One region of the Methylobacterium sp. P1-11 genome, then DNA from elsewhere that is predicted to be linked to it. Evidence: predicted binding sites of a transcription regulator. Region 1 holds the regulator's gene; each other region holds the start of a gene.

Region 1 (5,300 bases):
CGTCGTCGCCGCCACGGCCCGGCTGCTGCCGCCGCCTGAGGCCGCCCGGCCGGGCGGGTACGACTTCGCCCGGGATGCCTATTTCCAGGGGATCGGTGCGGTGGGCTCGTTGGTCGGCGCCGTCGCCGTCCGGCCGCCCTCCGAGCCATCGCCTCTCCGCCTGCGGCTCGCCGCGACGCTGGACGAGGCCCGCAACGGGCTGACTCGCCGGATCGCGGAAGCGGCCGGCGGCCAGGCCGGAGCGGTGGCGGCCGCCCTGGTGACGGGCAAGCGGGGACTGATCGGGCCGGCGACCAACGATGCGCTGCGCGCAGCCGGCATCTACCACGTGGTGTCGATCTCCGGTCTCCACATGGTGCTGGCCGCGGGCGTGGTGTTCTGGCTGGTGCGGGCGGCTCTCGCCCTGGTCCCGTACTGCGCGCTTCTCTGGCCGATCAAGAAGATCGCGGCCGGCTTCGCCATGCTGGGCGTCACCGCCTACTGCGCTTTCTCGGGCTGGGACATCGCGGCCGAGCGCTCGCTGATCATGACCCTGATCATGCTGGGTGCGATCCTGGTGGACCGGCCGGCCCTGTCGATGCGCAACCTCGCGCTGGCCGCACTGATCGCCCTGGCCCGGGAGCCGGAGGGCCTGCTCGGCCCGAGCTTCCAGATGTCCTTCGGTGCCGTGGCCGGGCTGATCGCCTGCGCGCGGCTGATCGACGGGCGGCTGTTCGTGCGCCCAGGGGCCGGCCGGATCGGGCGGCTCGTCGGCACCGGCCTCTCGGCGGTCGCCGGGACCCTGGCCACGACCCTGGTGGCGCAGATCGCGACCGCACCCTTCGCCACCTACCATTTCCAGACCGTCCAGCCCTTCGGGCTCGTCGGCAATGCCCTGACCCTGCCGCTCGTCTCACTGGTGGTGATGCCGTCGGCGGTGATCGGGATCCTGGCCTATCCCTTCGCCCTCGACCGGCCGATCTGGTGGCTGATGGGCCAGGCGGTGGGCGGCATGCTTGCCGTCTCCCACTGGATCGCCGGATTCGAGCGGGCGATCGTCGTCGTGCCGGCCTTCGGCACCGCGGCCCTGATCCTGCTGACCCTCGGCCTGCTGCTGGCGACGCTCCCGGCGTCCCGCCTGCGCTGGCTTGCCGTGCCGCCGCTCCTGTTCGGCCTCGTCCTCGCGGCCCGGCCGGACCGCTACGACCTCTACGTCGATCGACAGGGCGGGGGCGCTGCCGTGCGGGGGCCGGACGGCCGTCTCGCGGCCCTCGGCAGCCCCTCCGGCTTCGTCCTCGAACAATGGCTGAAGGCGGATGGCGACGGACGGCAGCCCGGGGCGCTGATCGTCCGTTCGGGCAGCGGCCGCTGCGACCGGCTCGGATGCACCGCGCGCCTGCCGGACGGAAGGGCGGTCGCCCTGGTGCGGGACCGGCGGGCCTTCCCGGAAGATTGCGCCCGCGCCGCGATCCTGATCACCGGCCTTACGGCGCCGCCGACCTGCACGGGCCCCTTGGTGATCGACCGGCGCGTTCTGGCCGCCCGCGGAGCGGTAGCCCTCCGGGCCGACGGCGAAGGCTTCACCGCCCGCTACACCCGAGCCGACGGCCGCGCCGTGCCCTGGCAACCGCGTTCGGTACACGGGCCGGGACCGCCGCAGCCGATCATCGCTGCGTCGGAAGGCGCCCACGCCCCGGAGGATGGGGCGGCAACGCCTCCGGAAGCCGATGCGCCAGGCGGGGACTTGGTCCCCGGCGACGCACCGACCGAGCCGCTTCAGTAGCGACGGACGAGGCTGACGAGGCGGCCCTGGATCTGGACCCGGTCGGGTCCGAGGACGCGGGTCTCGTAGGCCGGGTTGGCGGCCTCCAGGGCGATCGAGGAGCCGCGGCGGCGCAGGCGCTTGAGCGTCGCCTCCTCATCGTCGATCAGCGCCACGATGATGTCGCCGGTATTGGCGGTGTCCTGCTTGCGGATCACCACGAGGTCGCCGTCGAGGATGCCGGCCTCGACCATCGAGTCGCCGCGCACCTCAAGGGCGTAGTGCTCGCCGCCCGCCACGAAATCCGGCGACAGGGTGATGGCGTGGCTCTGATTCTGAATCGCTGAGACCGGCGTACCGGCCGCGATCCGGCCCATTACGGGAATCGAGATGGCGCGGCCGGCCTCGTCGATCATCCGCGTGCTGGCCGGTGCCGGTGGCTGCCTGGATTTGCCGCCCTCGACAACGCTCGGGGTGAAGCGGCGCGGCTCGGCCGGGACCGAGGACGGCGCCATCTGGCTGAGGCTCTCGGGAATGCGGATCACCTCGATGGCGCGCGCCCGATTCGGAAGGCGCCGGAGGAAGCCGCGCTCCTCCAGGGCCGTGATCAGCCGGTGGATGCCGGACTTCGACTTGAGATCGAGGGCGTCCTTCATCTCGTCGAAGGACGGCGGGACACCACATTCCTGCATCCGGCTCTGGATGAATCGCAGGAGGTCCAGCTGCTTGCGCGTGAGCATCGACGGGGGACTCGCGGCTTGGCGGACCGCCACGTGACGGTCTCCGAAACAAATCACGAACAGGTTAAACGTTCCGCAAGTGTTCCGCAAGATGGCACCGCCACGCTTGGCGCGTCGCGGCCAGCCGGCGGGAGAAGCCGAGAAACGCATTGACGGCATAAGCGGAGCCGTTTCAATGCATCGCGCTGCCCCGCCGGAAGGGCGGCGGATCCGGGGCGCGGGCAGGGACCCTCTTGGAATGACGAGGATGCGACGACCCGCAGCGCTTCTGCTCCTCGGCCTCGCTGCCCTCGGCTTGGCCGGCTGCACCACCGGGTTCTCCTACATCTCGCGCAACTACGTGGCGCTCACCCCACAGGTGGTGACGATCGGCTGCAAGGAGCCCTACGAGGTCTACGATAATCGGCAACTGCGCCGGATGCTGATCGTCTCCAACGCCCTGCGCGAATATACCGGCTGCAATTTGAGCGAGGTCCGGATCGATCCGGAGCCGGACGCGACCCGGGTGAAGCGCTTCCGCACCGCCGCCCGGGCCTATCTCGACGAGACCGTGCGCGAGGATTGTCGGATCACCGGCGAGTCCGTCTTCGATCCTCTGAAGACCGAGTTCGCCTACGCGTGCGATGCGCCGGTCGAGAAGCGCGGTTCCGTGGTGCCGCGTCTGCCGGGCCGCAATCCGGGCCTCGGCGCGCGCTGACCGGCCATCAGGCGCCCGGCTTCGGGAAGGTCCGTTCCGCCGCGTCACCGGCGGCGGCGAGCAGGGCGCGGGCGAAGGCCCGGGCCTCTGCCCGGTCGAGCACGATGGCGGCGGTGACCGGCGCGCCGCCGAGATCGGCGAGGGCGAGTTCCAGGCGCACCCCGTCGGGAACGGCGCTCGCCTGAAGGCTCCAGCCGGAGCCTCGATCCGTGCTCTCCGCCATCTTACGTTCCTCCCGCATGCCCCGGGGAAGCGCCGCAGGCCCCGCCGGAACGGCCCAGGCCCGGGACTGTTCCCGAGCCGCGCCCCGCGCTTCCCTGCCTCGCCTGTCGGCGTTCCTCAAGGCCGCAGGCCGCGGACGGGTGATGATGCGCGCCGATACGGATGACGGCGGTCGGGAGTGGCACCCGCCTTCCGGCCGGCCGACAGGGGGTCGACGCGGTCGCCGGGGATCACGATCGCCGGTGCGATGGCCAGCGTCCGCGACCGGGTTGGCCTGCTCCGAAGCGATTGACGCAAGCGCTCCGATGATGTCTCCCGCGGGCTCCGATCAGGTGGAGTTCGAACATGCAAGAGATCTGGTTCCGCGCGGGCGAGGCCACGGTGCTGGCGGCCGAGGGCCAGTACACCGACGCCATGCCGGAGGTGCTGATCGGCTCGGTGCGCGGGCCGGTGGGCCAGGCCTTCGCGTCGATGATGGGGCAGGTCCAGGGCCACACCCGGATGTTCGTGGTGCGCGACCTCAACCAGCTGGTGCGCCCGGCGACGATGATGACCACCAAGGCCACGATCCACACGGCCGAGTACGTCGAGCTCCTCGGCGGCGTGGTCCAGGCCGCCACCGGCGACGCGATCGTGGACTGCATCATCGAGGGCATCCTGCCCAAGGACGGGCTCGACGAGCTCTGCATGATCATCATGATCTGGCTCGACCCGCGCTGCGCCGAGGACGACAACCTCGACCAGAAGGATCTCTACCGGACGAACTACGAGGCGACGAAGCTCGCCATCGCCCGCGCCCTCAAGGGCGAGCCGACGGTGGACGAGCTGATCGCCAACCGGAAGACCGTGAAGCACTACGCGCTGGACGGCGTGATCGAGTACTGAGCGGGCGCGGCCCGCATCCTGCCGGATCGGGTTCGCCTCAACCCGGCGGGATGCGGCCCACCGAGCAGAGGGTGCGCATCGTGCTGCTGCCCGGGTCGGTGTAGCAGGAGGCCGACCAGCCGTTCTGCTGGATGAACGACTTGCGCCGCTCCGCCAGGGAGGTCCGGTAGGCGTTGGTGATGATCGGCTCGACGGTCGCGGCCGGCTCGCCGACGAGGATCTCGGAGGCCACCGACAGGTCGCGGAAGAAGGTCGTCGAGGGGGTCGGCTCGGCGGAGGTCGCCTGCACGATCGGCTCGGCCCGGCAGGTCACGTCGAACTTGATCGGGCCGGCCATGCGGATGTCGATGCTGGGGCCGGCGCGCTTGCCGACCCGGCCGCCGATCGCGCCGGCGATCTGGCGGGTGAGGTCGTCGCAGCTATCGGCCCGGGTGGCCTCCGCCAGGAGGGGCAGGGCCGCGCAGGCGGCGAGGAGGAGGCGCGGAACGGCGAAGCTCGACATCGCCGCACTCTACGCGCGGCGCGGGGCCTGTCGAGGGGCGCTCGTCAGTGAAAATCCCGGCTGCGATAGACCCGCCGGTCCGGGGGCACGCCGAAATCCGTGTTCTCGGGCGGCAGCTTCATGCCGGCTTCCCGCAGGTCGCGCAGAGCAGCGGTGAGGTCGCGAAACCCCTCCGCCACGAGGTGGACCACCCCGTCCGCCCGCTGGATGCGGCCGCGCACCGCGAGGAACCGGGCCTGCATGACGGCCCGGCGGTTGGTCTCGAACACCGTCTTCCAGACGATCACGTTGGCGATACCTGTCTCGTCCTCCAGGGTTAGGAAGACCACGCCCTTGGCGGTGCCGGGCCGCTGGCGGATCAGCACCAGCCCCGCCACCGTGACCCGCGCGCCCTGGGGCAGGGAAGGATCGAGATGGGCCCGGGCCGGGATCGCGCCGATCCGGGCGAGCCGCCCCCGGAAGAACGCGACTGGGTGCCCCTGCAGCGACAGGCCGGTGGCGGAATAATCCTCG
Region 2 (5,300 bases), on a different contig from region 1:
TCGACGCCGATCCCTTTATGAGGCCCAGGACGCGCGGATCTCCATCTTGGCCAACGGCGCTGCCGGAAGGCCGGATACGTTTATGCGAACTGCACAGACAAGCGGATCCGAGCCACTTGCGAACGGGGCGGGCCATACGTTTCTCGGCTCCGGCCGCCTTCTGATGCGCACGCATGTTGGTGCCATCGAGGAACACCATGCCCAACTGAACGCCGCGCTCCTGCACGAGGCCGAGTAGTTGTTCCCATACGCCGCTGCGCGACCACCGGATGAAGATCTGTGCCTCACGCCACCACAGCCCCAAGTCTTGCGGGATCGCGCGCCACTTGGCGCCGTTCTGATGTCGCCACAGGATTGCCGAGTGCGTGCGCTGCAGGTCTTGCGGGGCGTCTTCGCCTTCGGCCGACAGGCCACAACCAGCGGTTCGAGAATGGCCCATTGTGCGTCGCTCAGCATCCGCTCTCCATAGATCGGAGGCAAAAAACGCACGCTGCACCAGATGGTTCAAGCGACGACAGATCCTAGAAGATGGAGCAAGGTCACGCCTTAGGCTTTGTGTTTATGCCGAAATGTCCAGACGGGGGGGTTACCCGGCCGGATTAAAGCCGACCTTGTCGGTCAACCCTTCAAGCATAAGCAACAATAAATCTAATTCATAGGAACAAATTCGCTTGTAGGATCTAGGGTCTATCGTACGCTCCTACGATGCAGGAGATCCTCTCTCCGAACCTCGGCGCCTCGAAAAGCGCAGGCGATACTCCCCGAGAAGCACGCGCGGTCGTCGGTTGGCCTTTGCCGGCTTTGGCGCAGCTCGACCGCAAAGGCGCTCGCGGCCTCGTCGCCGACCTGACGCATGCTGGTGCTCTCACCCGGCAAGCTGCCTTTGTCGCCGTCGCTTGCGCTGATCTCGATAACCCCGCCGTGTTTCTGAGCCGTCTTGGTGTCGAGCGCGACGGTGCTGAGGGTATCGGGATCGCACTCCGCCGACGGCATGCGCGCGACGTCATCGCCACGACCTTCGGTGTCGCATCCGCAGATGTACCCGCCGGGTATCTGCGCAGCCTCATCAGGATCAAGGAGGCGGGCACGCAGGCTGCTGGCTACGACCCTTTCAGCCGCCCGGAAACCTACCGCACTTTATTCGAGGTACTCAGCGGCGATCCAGTAGGGCGCAGAGCGAACGCCTTGCGTTACGCCGGCAAGATGCGATCGAGCACGGTCGACGCCGCGATAACCCTGGATCCGATCCTGCTGTGGCCGGAGGTACTCAACGCCACCAGCACACCACAGGAAGTCGCTGCCGCCAACGCCATGCTCGGTTTGATCCGAGCATGCATCTCTACGAGCAACGACGACGGGTTGGTATCTGCGATGCGCCAATCACTCCGCCAATCCGGCACCCTGTCGGCTTTCGCGCGGAAAGCGCTTGAGCGTGCCGATCGCCTACCGACACCCTTGCCGGCAGCCGAGGGCATCAAGCCACTTCGAACCGCACAAGAGTACTGCGATCTCGGATCGAGGCTGCGAAATTGTGCCGGCACGAAGGTGCCCGAAGTCGCGCTCGGATTGCTGGCTGTCTACGAGTCAACGCATCGCGCCGCGGACGGCACAGAGGTCGTCGTCGCGGTGTCGCTCAAGCCGACGACCGATGGGCGTTGGATGGTTTCCGAGATCGGAGGAACGAGGAGCCGTTGGCCTCCGACGCCAGTGTTGCGCGACGTGCTGCTGCGCTTCCAATCGTTGGGCGTGATCATCCCTGGGCCAGGGACCGACGGTCATTATCGCGCCGATCTGGCCCGCCTGCTGGGAGTGTACCGTTACAAGGCGCTCGACGATGCGCTGCATCCGCATGGCGGTGACGGGGAGGACGACGCGCTTGCAGCTTTGGAGGAGGGAGTAGCGGCTTGATGGACGCGCCCGCCCAACACCAAGCCACACCCACGCAGATCATCCGCGATCGGGGAGACCTCGTCCTCGGCCGCGTCATACGGCAGACATCGACCGGCAAGCTCGTCTTCCGTGATGCACGCGGTCTCGTGGTCGGGGCCTTCGACGAGCGGGAGGTGACGACCAGCAACAGCCGCGGCCTCGTGATCGCACGCGGCGACGTTCTGGCAGCCTTGCTGCTCTGAACATGTCTTGTAGACGCATCGAGATCAGCCTTCATCCCCGTCCGTCCCCTTCGGGTCGGGCTGACGGTGATCATGCTCATCATGGCGACGACATTTCCGCCGTGGCTGGCAGCGGTCGCGATCTGGCTCGCAGCTCTGCGATAGATCCCACTCATCGGGACTATGGTGCGCATCGCACATGAGCATCAGACAGCGCGGTTCGCGCTACAAGCAGAGCGTCAGGAACGAGACTCTCTCCTCGCGGCTCATGAGGCTCGCATCACAACCCTGATGGATGCGCTCGCGGAGGCACGGTCCTCGCGCGCTGATCCTGATGACGGCAAGGAGCGGACCTACCGGCGGGTTGGATTACACCCGGCGGCTCCGGACTGGCTCATCGCGGCAGCACGACGCGCCTACCGAAGCCACCTTCATCCTGACCGCCATCCCCGACATCACCAGCAGGCACACGACAGGTATCTGCGAGCTGAAGCCGCCTTGGATGAGAATGCAGCGCTTCGGCGAAAGTAGCCTTCATCCCGCTCCAGGCATCAGCTCGGCATCCGATGCCCCCTCTCAAGAACGCTGCCTTGCATGACGCTTGGCGCGCCTCCTCCGAGTTTTTCAACGAAGTCCGCCACGAGCGGTGATTGAGCCTCCCGCAGAGCAGATCATCAGGTTCGCGAGCGGATCGCTCCCCGAGCTTGCTGCCGGCAGCTCCGTGTGCGGTCGGAAGCGGAGCTCGGCTCTGAGACGACGGCCGACATCGCCCATCAACAGCGTAGGCAGGCGCCTCGTCTCGCCTGTCCCTGCGTTGCGAACAAAAGGCGAATGGACCATCGTCGCGAATCGCGAGGATGATTCGAGACCGTGACGGTTGCCAGCTACCTAGAGACGCTCAACGCCGCACAACGCCGAGCGGTCGAACACGGGATCGTTCGTGGCACCACGACCCCCGCAGCTCCCCTCCTGGTCATCGCCGGTGCCGGCTCCGGCAAGACGAACACGCTCGCGCATCGGGTCGCGCACCTGATCGTCAACGGAGCCGATCCGCGCCGCATCCTGCTCATGACCTTCTCAAGGCGCGCGGCAGCCGAAATGATCCGTCGGGCCGCCGGGATCCTGAGGCGCGTGATGGGAGAGAAGGCCGATCCTTTGTCGGAGGCGCTCGCCTGGGCGGGCACCTTCCACGGCATCGGCGCTCGGCTCCTGCGGGAGTATGCGGAGCAGATCGGGCTCGATCCCGCGTTCACCATCCATGACCGGGAGGACTCGGCTGACCTGATCAACCTCGTGCGGCACGAACTCGGCTTCTCGAAAACCGAGAAGCGCTTTCCGACCAAGGGAACCTGCCTGGCGATCTACTCGCGCTGCGTCAATGCCGAGATGCCGATTGACGCGGTTTTGAAGGCCTCTTACCCCTGGTGCGCAGTTTGGGCGATCGAGCTGAAACAGCTGTTCGCGGCCTATGTCGAGGCGAAGCAGGCGCAGAACGTCCTCGATTACGACGACCTGCTGCTCTATTGGGCGCAGGCCGCGAGCGATCCCGAGCTCTCCGCGGATATGGGCGGCCGCTTCGATCACGTCCTGATCGACGAGTATCAGGACACCAATCGGCTGCAAGCCTCGATCCTACTCGCCCTCAAGCCCGATGGATGCGGCTTGACCGTGGTCGGTGACGACGCGCAATCGATCTACGCGTTCCGCGCCGCGACGGTGCGCAACATCCTCGATTTCCCCGGCCAGTTCACCCCCGCTACCGAAATCGTCACGCTGGACCGCAACTACCGGTCGACGCGGCCCATCCTCAACGCGGCGAACGGCGTGATCGGGCTGGCGGCCGAGCGGTTCACGAAGAACCTCTGGACGGACAGAACCTCCTCGGCACGTCCGAGTCTCGTCGGTGTGCGCGACGAGGGTGACCAGGCGCGCTACATCGTCGAGCAGGTACTCGAAAAACGTGAGGGCGGGTCGAGGCTCAAGCAGCAGGCCGTCCTGTTCCGCGCCTCGCACCACAGCGGCCAGCTCGAAGTCGAGTTGACGCGACGAAACATCCCGTTCGTGAAGTTCGGCGGCCTCAAGTTCCTGGACGCCGCGCACATCAAGGATCTGCTGGCACTCCTGCGCTTTGCCGAAAACCCCCGCGACCGAGTCGCCGGCTTTCGTCTCCTGCTGCTGATGCCGGGTGTCGGGCCGACCTCCGCCCAGCGTGTGCTGGATCATGTGGGATCGTCAGCGGATCCAGGTGGGGCGCTCGCGGATGCTCCAGTCCCGCCGCGGGCGGAAGGCTGGGCAACCTTTCTGGCCGTGATCGCCGGTCTTCGCTCAGGCCAAATCGGATGGCCTGCCGAGCTCCAGCGTGCTCGCCTCTGGTACGAGCCTCATCTTGAACGTAGGCACGAGGACGCCGCCGTCCGGCAGCTCGACCTCGTGCAACTCGAGCAGATCGCCGGCAGCTATCCGTCCCGTGAGCGCTTCCTGACGGAACTCACTTTGGATCCTCCGGATGCGACGAGCGACCAGGCAGGCGTTCCGCTCCTCGACGAGGACTACCTGATCCTCTCGACCATCCATTCGGCCAAAGGCCAGGAGTGGAACGCGGTCTACGTTCTCAACGTCGTCGACGGTTGCATGCCGTCGGACCTCAGTACCGGCACGAGCGCCGAGATCGAGGAGGAGCGCCGCCTTCTCTACGTGGCGATGACGCGGGCCAAGGACGACCTGCATCTCATCACCCCGCAGCGCTTCTTCACGCACGGGCAGAACGCCAGGGGCGACCGCCACGTCTACGCGCAGCGGACGCGCTTCATCCCTGATGCGCTGCTCGGTCTCTTCGAACTCTCGCGCTGGCCCACGATACCGGTCGGCACTGCGGCTCGGCCGTCGCCGCAGTCTGCTAAGATCGATCTGCGCAGTCGCATGCGAACAATGTGGCGGTAGACCACGAGTCTGGCCCAGCGGGTGCGTCATCGCACTGTCGCGGGCCGCTGCAACCCGGCGATCGTGCGGCTTGGCACAGATGAGCCCGGTATCCCGGATCAGCTTCTGACGTGCGGCAAGTTCGCCGCTCGGAGGCTTCGGTCATGTCCCGCCCCGTTGCAGTGCTCGCTGAGGACGAGCCTTTGATCCGTTTGGAAGCCGCCGATATGCTCGGTGACCTTGGCTTCGAAGTGCTGCAGGCTGGCACCG
Region 3 (5,300 bases), on a different contig from region 1:
ACACCGGAAAGCCCGTGCCGGGCGCCGCACCGGCGATCCTGATCGTCGGCGGGGCGGGGGGCGTCGGTTCGGTGGCGATCCAGCTCGCCCGGGAACTCACCGACCTCACCGTGATCGCCACCGCGTCGCGGCCCGAGACGGCGGCCTGGTGCCGGGATCTCGGCGCCCACCACGTGGTCGACCATTCCAGGCCCCTCGCCGCCGAGGTGGCGGCCCTGGGGCTCGGCGCACCGGGGCTGGTCTTCTCCACGACCAATACCGACGCCCACCTCGCCGCGATCGTCGACCTGATCGCCCCGCAGGGGCGGCTGGCCCTGATCGACGATCCCGAGCGCCTCGATGTCGGGCTCCTGAAGCGCAAGAGCCTGTCGCTGCACTGGGAGTTCATGTTCACCCGCTCGATGTTCGGCACCGCCGACATCGCCGCCCAGGGCGCGCTCCTCGACGAGATCGCCCGCCTCGTTGATTCGGGGCGCCTGCGCACCACCCTGGGTGAGCATTACGGGCGGATCGACGCCGAGAACCTCCGGCGCGCCCACGCGCTGATCGAGAGCGGGCGCGCCAAGGGCAAGATCGTGCTCGAAGGCTTTCCGGCGTGAGGGGGACGGGATGGCGGAAACCGGGATCTTCGACGTGGCGGCGCTGGCGGCGGCCCTGCCCGACAGCGCCGCGACGCTCCTGGCCGACACCTACCTGACCGACCGGGCGGCCGCGAGCGCCCGGGTGTTCCGGGTCTACCGGCCGACCCCGCCGCATTATCACGCCACCTGCGACGAGTACCTGTACTGCCTGTCGGGCCGGGGCACCTTCTGGATGGGCGACCCCGCCTCGGTGGCCGCGTTCGGCCCCGGCCAGCTGCTGTTCTTCGCCAGGGGCATTGTCCACGCCATGCCGGAGATCGAGTCCGGCGCGCCGGTGACCTTCCTGTCGATCGACACGCCCCGGCGGGCGCCCACCGACATCGTCTTCGTGAACCCGGAGGACGGCAGCCCGGCGACCTTCATGGCCCGCAACGCGGCCACCTGAGCCTCGGACCGCCGCCGCGGACCTGAGATTCCGACCGGGGCCCCAGACCGGGGCCTCAGACCCGCAGGGAGCGCCCGGCCGCCGCCACGCCGAGGAGCAGGGCGGCCACGATCAGGAAGGCGGCCGGCAGGCCGACCCCCTGCGCGGCGAAGCCGATCAGGGCCGGGCCCGCCAGCACCCCGGCATAGCCCAGCGTCGTCACCGCCGGGACCGCCACGCTCTCGGGCATCGCCGTCTGGCGGCCGGCCGCCGTGAACAGGACCGGGACGATGTTGGCGCAGCCCGCCCCGACCAGGGCGTATCCGGCGAGCGCCGCCTCCCAGGCCGGCACCACGACCGAGAGCGCGAGGCCGGCCGCCGCCAGCAGGCCGCCGAGGATCACGACCGTCCGCCGGCCGAGCCGGGCCACGATGGCGTCGCCGGCAAGACGCCCGGCCGTCATCGTGACCGAGAAGGCCGCGTAGCCGAGCGCCGCCCAGGCCGGATCGAGCCCCCGGTGCTGGATCAGGAACAGGGCGCTCCAGTCCAGGGCCGAGCCCTCGGTGAGGAACACCACGAAGCAGAGCAGGCCCAGCACCAGCACGATGCCCTGGGGCAGCGCGAGGGCGGGGCCGCTTCCCCGGGCCCGGCCGGCCGGCAGGATGCCGGGCCACGCGGCCGCGAACAGGGCCGCGATCCCGGCGACCAGGAGCAGCACGCTCCAGCCTGCGCCGAGCCCGGCGGCCAGCAGGACGCTGGCGATCAGCGCCCCCAGGATGCAGCCGAGGCTGTAGAGGCCGTGGAAGCCCGACATCATCGGCCGCCCGCTCGCGCGCTCCACCACCACCGCCTGCAGGTTCATGACGCAGTCGATCGCCCCCATCCCGGCGCCGAACAGCAGCAGCGCCAGGGTGAGCGGCAGGAGGCCCGAGCCCACGGCCAGCACCGGCAAGGCGAGGCCGAGCGCGAGCGTTCCGGCGAGCAGGACCGGCCGGAAGCCGAGCCGCGCGGCCGCCGCCCCCGCGCTCGGCATCGCCAGGAGCGAGCCGATTCCGAAGGTGAGGAGCAGCAGGCCGAGTCCCGCCGCGTCGAGGCCCGCGCGGTCCTTCACCAGCGGCACCAGCGGCGCCCAGGTGGCGTTGGCGATGCCGACGATCAGGAACAGGAGCCGCGTGGACACGCGCTGCCCGCGGGCCGCGTTCCGATCTCCGGCCCCGCCGAGGGCGGCCGGGCCGGTCAGGTCGAGCACTGGCATCGGCACCTGCGATGGGGTCGAGTCCGAGAATGGATCCCGGCGACGTGGGGCCTCGGCTCCCGCGGTGCAACACCGCGGCCGTCATCGCGCGCAGCGCGGCGAGCCGGCATGGCGCGCAGCGCAGCGGGCCGGGATGGCGCAACCGCTCTCGCTTGCGCGGTCAGGTCACGTGCGCGCTCACGTGCCTGCTCTGCTTCCCTGGGCGCCCGCTTGTTCCTTGGGCGCCCATTTGGGCGGACATCCGGGCGCTGCTGGATCGCTTCGCCGCGCTTGCAGGGGTGGCGGCTCGTTCACGGAGCGGTTGCCGCCGTACGCGTTTCGTTCTAGCAAGGGCGGCGCATGACGGGCTTGCGTCCCGCCGGCCCACCTTGCCATCGGCCCCTCCGGGCTCGACATGAGTCGGTGCGGCGGCTGGCCCGGCGCGAACCCGATCCGACCGCGTCGACGCCTCGAAAGACCGCCGCCCACATGGCCAAAGCCCAAGCTGGAAGTCGTGCCGGAACCGGTGCCGGAGCCCGGGCCGGCGCCAGCAAAGCCGCTCCCAAGACGGTGTCCGAGACGAATCTCAAGACCACGCCCAAGGCGAGTTCCGGCCCCAAGGCGGGTCCCAAGGCCGTCCCCGCCGCAGGGGTGGCGTCCGAGGCGGCGCCTCCCAAGCCGACGCGCGTGAAGGCCGGCATGCCCGTCGCGCGGGCGGCCGCCGCCGAGGCCGCCGTCGACGCCAAGCTGGAGGCCCTGTTCGACGCCGCACCGGCGAGCGCCCATGACCGGCGGGTCATCGCGGTCCGGGGCGCCCGGGAACACAATCTCAAGAACGTCGACCTGACGATCCCCCGGGACAAGCTCGTGGTGTTCACCGGGCTCTCGGGCTCCGGCAAGTCGTCGCTCGCGTTCGACACGATCTACGCCGAGGGGCAGCGCCGCTACGTCGAGTCGCTCTCGGCCTATGCCCGCCAGTTCCTGGAGATGATGTCGAAGCCCGATGTCGACCAGATCGACGGGCTCTCGCCGGCCATCTCCATCGAGCAGAAGACCACCTCCAAGAATCCCCGCTCCACCGTGGGGACGGTCACCGAGATCTACGACTACATGCGCTTGCTCTGGGCGCGGGTCGGCATCCCCTACTCGCCCGCCACCGGCCTGCCGATCGAGAGCCAGACCGTCCAGCAGATGGTCGACCGGGTGCTGGAGCTGCCGGAGAAGACCCGGCTCTACCTGCTCGCCCCGGTGGTCCGCGGCCGCAAGGGCGAGTACCGCAAGGAAATCGCCGAATACCAGAAGAAGGGCTTCCAGCGGCTGCGCGTCAACGGCGAGTACTACGCCATCGACGACGTGCCCAAGCTCGACAAGAAGTTCAAGCACGACATCGACGTGGTGGTCGACCGGATCGTGGTCCGGGCCGACATCGCGGCGCGTCTGGCCGATTCCTTCGAGACCGCGCTGGAGCTCGCCGACGGCATCAGCGAGATCGTGTTCGCCGACGCCCCCGAGGGCGAGGCGCCCCGGACCATCACCTTCTCGTCGCGCTTCGCCTGCCCCGTGTCGGGCTTCACCATCGCGGAGATCGAGCCGCGGCTGTTCTCGTTCAACAACCCGTTCGGCGCCTGCCCGACCTGCAGCGGCATCGGCCACGAGATGCGGATCGATCCCGAGCTGGTGATCTCCGATCCGGCCCTGAGCCTGAAGCGCGGCGCGGTCGGTCCCTGGGCGAAATCGACCTCGCCCTATTACGGCCAGACCCTCGACGCGCTGGCCGAGCATTTCGGCTTCAAGACCGGGGTGGCGTGGCAGGGCCTGTCGGAGACGGCCCGCGCCATCGTGCTGTACGGCTCGGGGAACCAGTCGATCCGCTTCGCCTACGACGACGGGTTGCGCAAATACACGGTCACCAAGCCCTTCGAGGGCGTGATCCCGAATCTCGAGCGCCGCTACAAGGAGAGCGACTCCGACGCGGTCCGGGAGGAGATCGGGCGCTTCATGAGCGAGACGCCCTGCGCCACCTGCGGCGGCAAGCGGCTGAAGCCCGAGGCGCTGGCCGTGAAGGTCGCCATGGCGGACATCGCCGATGTCACGGCCCTCTCGGTGAGCGAGGCGCATCGCTGGTTCTCGGAGCTGCCGGACAAACTCACGGCCAAGCAGAACGCGATCGCGGTCCGGATCCTCAAGGAGATCCGCGACCGGCTGAGCTTCCTGGTGGATGTCGGCCTCGAATACCTGACGCTCGCCCGCGGCTCGGGCTCGCTCTCGGGCGGCGAGAGCCAGCGCATCCGGCTGGCCTCGCAGATCGGCTCGGGGCTGACCGGCGTGCTCTACGTGCTGGACGAGCCCTCGATCGGCCTGCACCAGCGCGACAACGAGCGGCTGCTCGGCACGCTGAAGCGCCTGCGCGACCTCGGCAATTCCGTGATCGTGGTCGAGCACGACGAGGACGCGATCCTGCAGGCCGATTACGTGGTCGATGTCGGCCCGGGCGCCGGCATCCACGGCGGCGAGATCATCGCGCAGGGCACCCCCGCGGAGGTGCTGGCCAACCCGGCCTCGCTCACCGCCAAGTACCTGACCGGCGAGATGGCGGTCCGCACGCCGACCGCCCGCCGGAAGGGCCGGAAGGGCAAGCTCGGGCTGTTCGGCGCACGGGGCAACAACCTCAAGGACGTGGACGTCGAGATCCCGCTCGGCACCTTCACGTGCATCACCGGCGTCTCGGGGGGCGGCAAGTCCACCCTGGTGATCGACACCCTCTACAAGGCCATCGCCAAGAAGCTGAACGGCGCCCTGGAGCACCCGGCCCCCTACGGCCGGCTGGAGGGGCTGGAGCATCTCGACAAGGTCATCGACATCGACCAGTCGCCGATCGGCCGCACCCCGCGCTCGAACCCCGCCACCTATATCGGCGCCTTCACGCCGATCCGCGACTGGTTCGCGGGCCTGCCGGAGGCCAAGGCCCGGGGCTACCAGCCCGGCCGCTTCTCGTTCAACGTCAAGGGCGGGCGCTGCGAGGCCTGCTCGGGCGACGGCGTCATCAAGATCGAGATGCACT
Region 4 (5,300 bases), on a different contig from region 1:
CGTTCCGGGCGGCGGCGATCGACCAGCTTAAGGTCTGGGGCGCGCGCACCGGCACGCCGGTGGTGAGCGGCGCGCAGGGCGCGGACGCGGCGGGCCTCGCCTTCGACGCCCTCAAGCAGGCCTCCGCCGCCGGGACCGACGTGCTGCTGATCGACACCGCCGGCCGGCTCCAGAACAAGGCCGGCCTGATGGCGGAGCTGGAGAAGATCGTCCGCGTCTTGCGCAAGCAGGACCCGGAGGCGCCGCACGCCACGCTCCTCGTCCTCGACGCCACGGTCGGCCAGAACGCGCTCAGCCAGGTGGAGCTGTTCTCGCAGGCCGCGCCGGTCTCGGGGCTGGTGATGACCAAGCTCGACGGCACCGCCCGGGGCGGCATCCTGGTCGCGCTGGCGGCGAAGTTCGGTCTGCCGGTCCATTTCATCGGCGTCGGCGAGGGCGTGGAGGATCTGGAGCCCTTCGCGGCCCGCGACTTCGCCCGTGCGATCGCCGGGCTCGAGAAGGATTAGCGCGGCCGCCCGCTGATCTTCGGTGCGCGATGTCATGGACATCGCGCGCTTCGCGTTCCACACCCCCCGGCAGATCCCGTTCGGCGCTCCCAGCCAATTGTGAGCGCCGCAACCGAGCCAATCGAGCGTATGCAGATCGAATCCGTCCCCCCCCACCGCCACCTGCCGCCGCTCGTGAAGCTGGCGCTGGAACTCGGGCCGCTGGTGCTGTTCTTCCTCGGCAACGCCTATTCGGAGAAGTTCGGCGTCGCCCCGGACCAGAAGCTGTTCGTGGCCACGGGCGTGTTCATCGCGGCGACCGTGGTGGCGCTGGCGATCCACTACGTGATGGTGCGCCGCCTGCCGATCATGCCCCTCGTGTCGGGTGTCGTCGTGGTGGTGTTCGGCGGCCTCACGCTGCTCCTGCAGGACAAGACCTTCATCATGGTCAAGCCGACCATCGTGAATGCGCTGTTCGGGACGGTGCTGCTCGGCGGCCTCGCCTTCGGGCGCTCGCTGCTGTCGGTGGTGCTCGACTCGATGTTCAGCCTCACCGAGGAGGGCTGGCGCAAGCTCACCTTCCGCTGGGGCGTGTTCTTCTTCGTCCTGGCCGCTCTCAACGAGGTGGTGTGGCGGACGCAGACGGAGGATTTCTGGGTCAATTTCAAGGTGTTCGGCATCATGCCGATCACCGTGCTGTTCGCCCTGGCGCAGACGCCGCTCCTCACGCGCTACGAGCGCAAGCGCCCGCAGCCGGAGGCGTAGCGGCGGCCGCGCCGCTCCCGGGCCGCTACTGCGCCGCCGCCACCTTTCCGGCGGCGCGGATCCGCGCGAGGACGCTCGAAAAATTCTCCGGCGTGAGGATGCCGACCAGCTTGTCGCGGATCACGCCGTCCGGCCCGATGATGAAGGTCTCGGGCACGCCGTAGACGCCGAAATCGATCGCCGCCCGGCCGCCGGCATCGGCGCCCACCGCACTGAACGGCACGCCGTGCCGGGTCAGGAAGCGCTGGCCGGCTTCGGGGCTCGGCTCCTTGTAGTCGATGCCGACGAGCCGGATGCCCGGCTCCTTCGCCAGCCGCATCAGCATCGGGTGCTCCACCTGGCAGGGCGCGCACCACGAGGCGAAGACGTTGAGCACCGTGATCTGGCCCTTCAGATCCGCGCTCGACAGGCCGGGCACGGGCGCGCCGCCGGCATTCAGCCCCGGCACGGCGGGCAGAGCGAAGTGCGGGACCGGCTTGCCGATCATGGCGGAGGGCAGGGCGGCCGGGTCGGCGCCGGAGCGCAGGCGCAGGAACAGCACGGCGGCGAGCGCCGCGAAGGCGAGCGCCGGCGCGATCAGCAGCAGCGAGCGGCGCACCGGCGGCGGCCGCCCGGTCGCTTCGTCGAGGGGCATGGTCATCGCCGGTCCTCGCCGAAACCCTTCAGGGCGCGCAGCTGCGTCCGGCGATCGCGCAGGGCATTGCCGACGAGGCCGACCATGACCAAGGCGGTGAACGCGTAGGCGGCGAGGATGAAGCCGCCATGAGACCCGAGATCCATCGCGGCCCCCTTAGACCGGTTGACTGACCGGCAGGGCGGCCGGTGTCGGAGTGAGCCGCGGCTGGGCGCGGTCGAGGCGTTCGGCCTCGCGGATCGTCAGCGTCCGAACGCGGCGGCGCATGATCTCGGTGCGCATCGCGTAGAGATGCAGCGTGCTCCCGCCCAGAGTCGCGGCGGCGATCATGATCAGCAGCGGGTAGAGCATCGAGGGATCGATGGTCGACCCGCCCATGCGCAGGATCGAGGCCGGCTGGTGCAGGGTCGACCACCAGTTCACCGAGAACTTGATGATCGGCAGGTTCACGGCACCGACCAGCGTCAGGATCGCCACCGCACGGGCGGCTCGGTTCGGATCTTCCAGGGTCCGCCACAGGGCGATGATGCCGCAATAGATCAGCAGCAGGATCAGCATGGAGGTCAGTCGCGCGTCCCAGACCCAGTAGGTGCCCCACATCGGCTTGCCCCAGAGGGAGCCAGTCACGAGGCAGATCAGCGTGAAGGCGGCCCCGATCGGCGCCGCCGCCCGCTGGGCGACGTCGGCGAGCGGGTGGCGCCAGACCAGGGTGCCGATCGCCGACAGGCTCATCGCGCCGTAGAAGAACACGCCGAGCCAGGCTGCGGGGACGTGGATGTACATGATCCGCACGGTCTCGCCCTGCTGGTAGTCGGGCGGCACCACGAAGAAGGTCTGGTACAGGCCCAGGGCCAGGACGGCGAGCGAGAGGGCCGTGAGCCACGGCACCAGCATTCCCGACCACCGCATGAAGTGGCTGGGATTCGACAGGCGGGTCCAGAGGGATGGCGTCATCGCGGCAGCTGTCTCGGACATCGTGGAGGCGGTCTAGCCTAGGGTGCGGTGCAGCAACAATGCGGGCCCTCGGCGCAGTCTGCGGAACCGCCGAGATGTGGTCACGCGCTGGGCCGGTTCGAGTCTGGGCGGTCGGCCGGCGGCGAAGGCGGCTGGAGAGGCGCCGGACGTGGATGTGCCGCTTTGCTGCGTCCCCGCAGGGCCGTACCGGGAAGCAGCCCGTCATTCCGGGGCGCCGCAGACGAGCCCGCAATCCAGAGGCGACGACGGTGCAGGATCTCGGAGACGCGGCGCGGCCGCGGGATGACGGCGGGAAGTCGCGGGCCACAGCGCGTGTCGCGCCGCCTGCACCTTGACAATCTTCCTATTTTGTGCTTCCTAGCCGCACCTGCCCACGGCACTTCGGGAGCGATCCCGCGGCGTCCGTCATGGGGCCCGTCCGGTGGCTGACCGGGCGGGTCCGTGGGTTAGGGCGGTGCCCGCGTCGGTGGCTCTCAGCCGCCATCGCCCCGGGCGGCGAACCGGTACGGGGCGTGTCTCGGTGGCGGGCGTGAGACCGGGCGGCGCTTTTGCCCGGCGGGTGCGGAAATGCCCCCGCGCCGACCCGCTTCTGGGCTGACCCTGAGCGACCTGCGGACCCGCCCACGACGAGGCGGGACGGCTGGAAGGCCACGGCGCTGATAGCGGGTTCCGGAGGTGCGTGCGCCTCGCAGAGACCGCTTGGCAGGCAGGCGCAGGTCCGGGGCGTCGAAAGACACCGCGACGAGAAAGACGGCACCGGCCGGGGACCACGCCCGGTCGATGCCGCGGGCGCCGCGGGGATCGGATCCCGCGCGTTGACTGGCCGACACAGGGTTCCCGCGGCGTCCCGCGTCCCTCGTGATCTCCCGGGCCATGCCCCCGGCGCCAACGGCGCGCGGGGACGATGACGCGTGAAATGCGCCGCACGTTTCGACCCCAAAGCCTTGCGCATCGCGGGAGGATCACGCATATAGGAGTGAACAAAAAGAGAACAAAAGAGCGCCGCCTGAGAAAGCTGTGGACGACGCTCCCACCCCGCCGGAACGAGCCCCGCATGCGAACCGCCGACAAGCAGATCGCCGACATCCTCGTCCGCTACGGCGAGCCCTTCGGGGGCAACGTCTGGCGTGTTCAGGGGACGGCCGTCATCTACCACAAGACTCTGGAGCGCATCGCCGCGCAGGCCGGCATCGTCTTCGAGCCCCCGACGGTCATCCGGGCCGAGCGCGACGAGGCCGTGATCCTGGTGACCGGTCGCTTGCCCGGCGCGAAGCCCGGCACCGAGCGGGTCGAGTGGTCGATGGGCGAGGCGCTGGTCAACGTGAACTACCGCGTCTCGGGCAAGCAGGCGGCCTACGTCTACGCCATGGCCGAGAAGCGCGGGAAGGACCGCGTCATCCTCAAGCTGATCGAATTGCACGGTCTGGTCTACTCGGAGGAGGAGGCCGACGAGTTCCGCGCCCACCAGATCCCGGTCCGCGCCGTCGACGAGGATTTCGAGGAGGCGCCCGCTTTCGACGAGGTCACCGAGGCCGAGGGCGACCTCAAGCGCCGCATCGACGGGGCCGAGACGATCAACGCGGTGACCGACCTGATGCTGGACGGCGCCACCCAGGCCGTCCTGGCCACGATGCCGTCCGGTACCCGGGACGAGGTGCGCGACTACGCCAAGGCGCGTCTCGTCGCGCTCGGCTGGCCGAAGCGTTCCGGCCGCCGCAGCGCCGCCTGATCCCGTTTTCACCCCCACCGAAGGAGACCGCCATGCATCGCGCGACGAGCCGCCGCACCATGAAGGCCCGCCGGGATTCCCACCACGGCTGGAGCATCGAGACGCTGTCCTACAGCCCGACGCGGATCGTCCGCCTCGGTGCCGAGAAGGTCGCGATCCTGTTTCCGCCGGTCGAGCCCGGCGCAGCCTGGCAGCTCTACCCGCATCCCGATACGTTCCCGGGCCTCAATTTCGAGGGCCTGCCCGAGCCGCTGCGCCCGGAATTCCTCGCCTTCCCGGACCTTCCGGAGGTCGAGCGGTTCCTCGGCATCCGCGACGCCGCGCCCACCGCCCTCGCGGCGTGAGTCTGTCTGTCAGGGCGCCGGCCAGGGCGCGCCGCGATGGAGCGCTTCGGCCTCGGGCGTGAAGCTGCCGTCGGGACCATGCAGGACGAGGGGCGGCCGCAGGCTCAAGGCGGCGCGGCTGCCCCGGATCGCCGCGATCAGGACGCGGATCGCGGGCGCGTCGCCGCGGGGATGGACCGGGCGGACCGCCAGCCCGCCATAGCGGCCCGCGAGAGCGGCGAGGCAGGCGGGAAGCGCGTCCGCCCGATGGATCAGGCCGAGCCTTCCGCCGGGCCGCAGGATCGCCGTGCAGGCGCGGATCCAGGTCTCCAGATCGCCGCCCGCGAACGTGTGGGCGGCGGCGCGGCCCGGATCCGGCGAGGCGCGGT

The links. The regulator LexA, encoded in region 1, represses DNA repair genes until DNA is damaged. The targets are predictions, from matches to a motif close to TGTTCNNNNTGTGTTCNG.
Region 2: CIW48_RS24710 (ATP-dependent helicase) is a predicted target of LexA. The motif match lies at 2,928-2,945, and genes of this name have one in related genera.
Region 3: uvrA (excinuclease ABC subunit UvrA) is a predicted target of LexA. The motif match lies at 2,569-2,586, and genes of this name have one in related genera.
Region 4: CIW48_RS15095 (trna delta -isopentenylpyrophosphate transferase) is a predicted target of LexA. The motif match lies at 3,836-3,853, and genes of this name have one in related genera.

What each region holds. Positions count from the first base shown of each region.
Region 1 is NZ_NPKS01000003.1:56,771-62,070, forward strand. Features, by position in the region: gene CIW48_RS04300 (ComEC/Rec2 family competence protein) at 1-1,762, shown strand, start outside; gene lexA (transcriptional repressor LexA) at 1,756-2,481, opposite strand; gene CIW48_RS04310 (hypothetical protein) at 2,729-3,178, shown strand; gene CIW48_RS04315 (hypothetical protein) at 3,186-3,401, opposite strand; gene fae (formaldehyde-activating enzyme) at 3,746-4,285, shown strand; gene CIW48_RS04325 (hypothetical protein) at 4,323-4,787, opposite strand; gene CIW48_RS04330 (error-prone DNA polymerase) at 4,832-5,300, opposite strand, start outside.
Region 2 is NZ_NPKS01000029.1:48,095-53,394, forward strand. Features, by position in the region: partial or broken gene CIW48_RS24695 (transposase) at 137-456, opposite strand; gene CIW48_RS24700 (hypothetical protein) at 706-1,908, shown strand; gene CIW48_RS24705 (hypothetical protein) at 1,908-2,132, shown strand; gene CIW48_RS24710 (ATP-dependent helicase) at 2,982-5,051, shown strand; gene CIW48_RS24715 (response regulator) at 5,195-5,300, shown strand, end outside.
Region 3 is NZ_NPKS01000034.1:8,400-13,699, reverse strand. Features, by position in the region: gene CIW48_RS26335 (zinc-binding alcohol dehydrogenase family protein) at 1-599, shown strand, start outside; gene CIW48_RS26330 (cupin domain-containing protein) at 610-1,026, shown strand; gene CIW48_RS26325 (MFS transporter) at 1,082-2,260, opposite strand; gene uvrA (excinuclease ABC subunit UvrA) at 2,729-5,300, shown strand, end outside.
Region 4 is NZ_NPKS01000013.1:124,676-129,975, reverse strand. Features, by position in the region: gene ftsY (signal recognition particle-docking protein FtsY) at 1-506, shown strand, start outside; gene CIW48_RS15115 (septation protein A) at 636-1,250, shown strand; gene CIW48_RS15110 (DsbE family thiol:disulfide interchange protein) at 1,276-1,890, opposite strand; gene ccmD (heme exporter protein CcmD) at 1,887-2,030, opposite strand; gene CIW48_RS15100 (heme ABC transporter permease) at 2,041-2,838, opposite strand; gene CIW48_RS15095 (trna delta -isopentenylpyrophosphate transferase) at 3,914-4,588, shown strand; gene CIW48_RS15090 (hypothetical protein) at 4,621-4,932, shown strand; gene CIW48_RS15085 (methyltransferase) at 4,942-5,300, opposite strand, start outside.